Regions from separate parts of the Pseudomonas gozinkensis genome, predicted to be linked through region 2. Evidence: predicted binding sites of a transcription regulator. Region 2 holds the regulator's gene; the other holds the start of a gene.
What was found. The regulator sigma-54, encoded in region 2, starts transcription at its own class of promoters, with help from an activator protein. The targets are predictions, from matches to a motif close to ANTGGCATNNANNTTGCTNT.
Positions count from the first base shown of each region.

Region 1 (2,177 bases), 2.7 Mb from region 2:
ACGGAACAGTTGCCGTACCGGTCAGGCCCTTGCTCGGATCATCGAGCTGCGCAGTGTTGGTCTGCACGATCACATTGCGGCCAACCAGCGAAGAAGCCTGCAGGGCTTGCGACGAGTTGTAGTTGCCGGCCAGCGAACTGACGGTGCTGTTGAGGGTAGTGATTCCCTCGAGGCTGCTGAACTGCGCCAACTGGGCAACGAATGCACTGTTGTCCTGCGGGTCCAGCGGGTTCTGGTTTTTCAGCTGGGTGACCAGCAGTTGCAGGAACGCATCCTTGCCCAGGGCCTGGCCGCCGGTCGCGCTGTTGGTCGCCGAAGCAATGCCGCCGGTGGTGGTGCTACTGGTCTTCTTCGAAGAGTTGGCCAGTATGTCCTTCATCGTCAGGCTGCTGGTGGTATCGGAAACACTCATGGCAGTCGCCCCTTATCACTGACCGAGGGTCAGTACTTTCTGCATCATGGTTTTGGCGGTGTTCATCATTTCGGCGTTGGTCTGGAACGACCGGCTCGCGGAAATCATGTCAGCCATTTCTTCCACCACGTTGACGTTCGGGTAGTAGACGTAGCCCTTGGCGTCGGCTGCCGGATGATTCGGCTCGTAGCGCGCTTCAAGGTTGCTCTGGTCTTCGACCACACCCATGACCTGCACGCCTTGACCGGCTGCATCCTGGTTCTGGAACAGCGAATTGCTGCCGCCGCTCTGACCGCCCTGGAACATGGTGGCGAACACCGGGTGACGGGCGCGGTAGGTCTGGTCGATGCTCGACGAGACGGTCTCGGCGTTGGCGATGTTCGAAGCCACGGTGTTGAGACGGGTGGTCTGGGCGCTCATGCCGCTGCCGGCAATGTTGAAAACGCTGGACAGGGACATGGATTACTCTCCGCGCAGGGCTGACACCAGCCCTTTGAATTTGCTGTTGAGCAGGGTGAAGCTGGCCTGGAAGCCGACGGCGTTTTCCGCGTAGTTCGACTGTTCCAGTTGGGCGTCCACAGTGTTCTGGTCGATCGACGGCTGCATCGGCGTGCGATACATCAGCGACTCGTCGCCATTGCCCAGGCCTTCAGCTTCGATGTGACGACTGTTGGTCATGTTCAGGGCGATGGTGCCGTTGGCGCTCTTCTGGCTCTGTGCTTCGAGCACTTTGGAGAACTCCAGATCCCGCGCCTTGTAGTTCGGGGTGTCGGCGTTGGCGATGTTGTTGGCCAGCACTTCGGCACGCTGGGCGCGGAAGCCCAGAGCCTTTTCGTGAATGCCGAGCGCTTTATCGAAGCTGATGCTCATGTCGGGAACCTTCAGGTGACCGGATTTTTCGTAACAGGGTTATAGCAAGCGTCGTGCCAGTTTCAAAAAGCCCCGGATTACGGGGCTCTGAACGGAGTCGGCAACACGGCAATGCCAGAAAAGCGGCAACCGGTTTCCGCCACATGCCGCTTTTCTGCCGCCTGCTGCCACCGGAAAAACTGCAGGCATAAAAAAACGGGAGCCCTGAGGACTCCCGTTTCTTGTGTTGCCGGTCTTGATCACTTCGCCTGGTAGATGATCCCCGGGCTGCACTGAACCATCTGGTAATGATCCGGCAAACCGTTCAGCGCTTCGGAAGCGCCAAGGAACAGATAACCGCCCGGCTTCAGTGTGCTGTGAATGCGCAACAGGATGTCCTTCTTCACCTCGGCGGAGAAGTAGATCAGCACGTTGCGGCAGAACACGATGTCGAACTTGCCAAGGCTTGCGTAGCTGTCGAGCAGGTTGAACGAGCGGAACTCCACCCGGTTCTTGATCGGCGCCTTGATCACCCAGCGCCCCGGCCCTTTCGGGTCGAAGTAGCGCTGCAGGCGATCGGCGGACAGACCGCGACCGATCGCCAGGCTGTCGTACTCGCCGGTCTTGCAGTTGGTCAGCATGCTGCCGGACAGATCGGTGGCCACAATCTGCACGCCCATCTTCAACTGGCCGATGTTGGTCCGCTCGAACTCGTCGATCGACATCGACAGCGAATAGGGCTCCTGCCCCGACGAGCAGGCCGCCGACCAGATCCGCAGACGCTGGTTGGGAGCAGCCTTGATGGCCTCGGGCAGCACCTTGTTCTTCAAGACTTCAAACGGATAGGTGTCGCGAAACCACAGGGTTTCGTTGGTCGTCATGGCATCGACCACCTGCTCGCGCAAACCGCTGCGCG
Region 1 covers NZ_CP062253.1:4,907,753-4,909,929, forward strand. The annotation lists gene flgD (flagellar hook assembly protein FlgD) at 1-412, opposite strand, end outside; gene flgC (flagellar basal body rod protein FlgC) at 428-871, opposite strand; gene flgB (flagellar basal body rod protein FlgB) at 875-1,282, opposite strand; gene cheR (protein-glutamate O-methyltransferase CheR) at 1,522-2,177, opposite strand, start outside.
Region 1: flgB (flagellar basal body rod protein FlgB) is a predicted target of sigma-54. The motif match lies at 1,324-1,343, and genes of this name have one in related genera.

Region 2 (2,177 bases):
CTGTAAGCCACGCAGATGCCCGATCGGCTCGATCGGGCGCCACCCAGCGGGATGGGTCAACAAGGTTTTATCGCTTTTTACTGTTACAGCGCTCCAGGCAAACACGACGCTCCAAAGATTTTCACCACTGCCCGGATCGCCGCGTCAACAAAGTTTTATCGCTTTTTATTGTTACAGCGCTCTAGGCAAACACGACGCTCCAAAGATTTTCACCACTGCCCGGATCGCCGCGTCAACAAAGTTTTATCGCTTTTTATTGTTACAGCGCTCTAGGCAAACACGACGCTCCAAAGGTTTTCACCACTGCCCGGATCGCCGCGTCAACAAAGTTTTATCGCTTTTTATTGTTACAGCGCTCTAGGCAAACACTTCGGTTTCGGGCATATAATTTGCTTAAGTTTGGCGCTCCGGCGCCCTGTAGTGGATGGCGCATAGCGCCGGCGAATAAGGTGTTAAGCCCCTGCCATGAAACCATCGCTAGTCTTGAGAATGGGCCAGCAGCTGACGATGACACCGCAGCTGCAACAGGCCATCCGCCTGCTCCAATTGTCGACCCTGGATCTGCAACAGGAAATCCAGGAGGCTCTGGAATCCAATCCGATGCTCGAACGCCAGGAAGACGGCGACGACTTCGACAACTCCGATCCCATGGCCGACAACGCCGAACAGAAGCCCAACACCGAGATTCAGGAACCCTCCTACCAGGAAACCGCGCCGACCGTCGATAATCTCGAAGACGGCGAATGGAACGAACGAATCCCCAACGAACTGCCCGTCGACACCGCCTGGGAAGATGTCTACCAGACCAGCGCCAGCAGCCTGCCGAGCAGCGACGATGACGAGTGGGACTTCACCACCCGCACCTCCGCCGGCGAGAGCCTGCAAAGTCATCTGCTGTGGCAGTTGAACCTGGCACCGATGTCCGACACCGATCGCCTGATCGCCGTGACCCTGATCGATTGCATCAACAATCAGGGCTACCTCGACGAAACCCTCGAAGAAATCCTCGACGCCTTCGATCCGGAACTCGACATCGAGCTGGACGAGATTGAAGCTGTCCTGCACCGCATTCAGCAGTTCGAACCGGCCGGCATTGGTGCTCGCAACCTGGGCGAATGTCTGTTGCTGCAATTGCGCCAGCTGTCGGCCAAGACCCCTTGGCTGACCGAAGCCAAGCGCCTGGTCACCGATTACATCGACCTGCTCGGCAGCCGTGACTACAGCCAGCTGATGCGGCGCATGAAGCTCAAGGAAGACGAACTGCGCCAGGTCATCGAACTGGTACAGAGCCTGAACCCGCGACCTGGCTCGCAGATCGAGTCCACCGAAGCCGAATACGTAGTGCCTGACGTGATCGTGCGCAAGGACAACGAACGCTGGTTGGTTGAGCTGAACCAGGAGTCGGTGCCCCGTCTGCGGGTCAACGCCCAATACGCCGGTTTCGTGCGCCGCGCAGACACCAGCGCCGACAACACCTTCATGCGCAATCAGTTGCAGGAAGCCCGCTGGTTCATCAAGAGCCTGCAGAGCCGCAACGAAACCCTGATGAAAGTGGCCACCCAGATCGTCGAACATCAGCGCGGTTTTCTGGAGTACGGCGACGAAGCCATGAAGCCGCTGGTCCTGCATGACATCGCCGAAGCGGTTGGCATGCACGAGTCGACGATTTCCCGGGTGACCACGCAGAAATTCATGCATACCCCGCGGGGCATATATGAACTGAAATACTTTTTCTCCAGTCATGTGAGCACCTCCGAAGGCGGTGAATGCTCGTCCACGGCGATCCGCGCGATCATCAAGAAACTGGTTGCCGCGGAAAATCAGAAAAAGCCGTTGAGTGACAGCAAGATCGCTGGTTTACTGGAGGCACAAGGCATTCAGGTGGCTCGCCGCACCGTCGCCAAGTACCGCGAATCCCTTGGGATCGCGCCTTCGAGCGAACGCAAGCGGTTGATGTAAGCCACGTTACAGCGTTCCAGTGGCAGGCTCTTCGGCCTGCCGCTTTATGCACTGGCAACGAAGGAGAAGCTGTATGCAAGTCAACATCAGTGGACACCAACTGGAAGTTACCCAACCTCTCCGTGAGTACGTTGAGCAAAAGCTCAAGAGGCTTGAGGGACATTTCGACAAGATCACCAACGTGCAAGTCACGATGTGCGTCGAAAAGCTGAAGCAGA
Region 2 covers NZ_CP062253.1:1,066,725-1,068,901, reverse strand. The annotation lists gene lptB (LPS export ABC transporter ATP-binding protein) at 1-6, shown strand, start outside; gene IHQ43_RS04610 (RNA polymerase factor sigma-54) at 466-1,959, shown strand; gene hpf (ribosome hibernation-promoting factor, HPF/YfiA family) at 2,033-2,177, shown strand, end outside.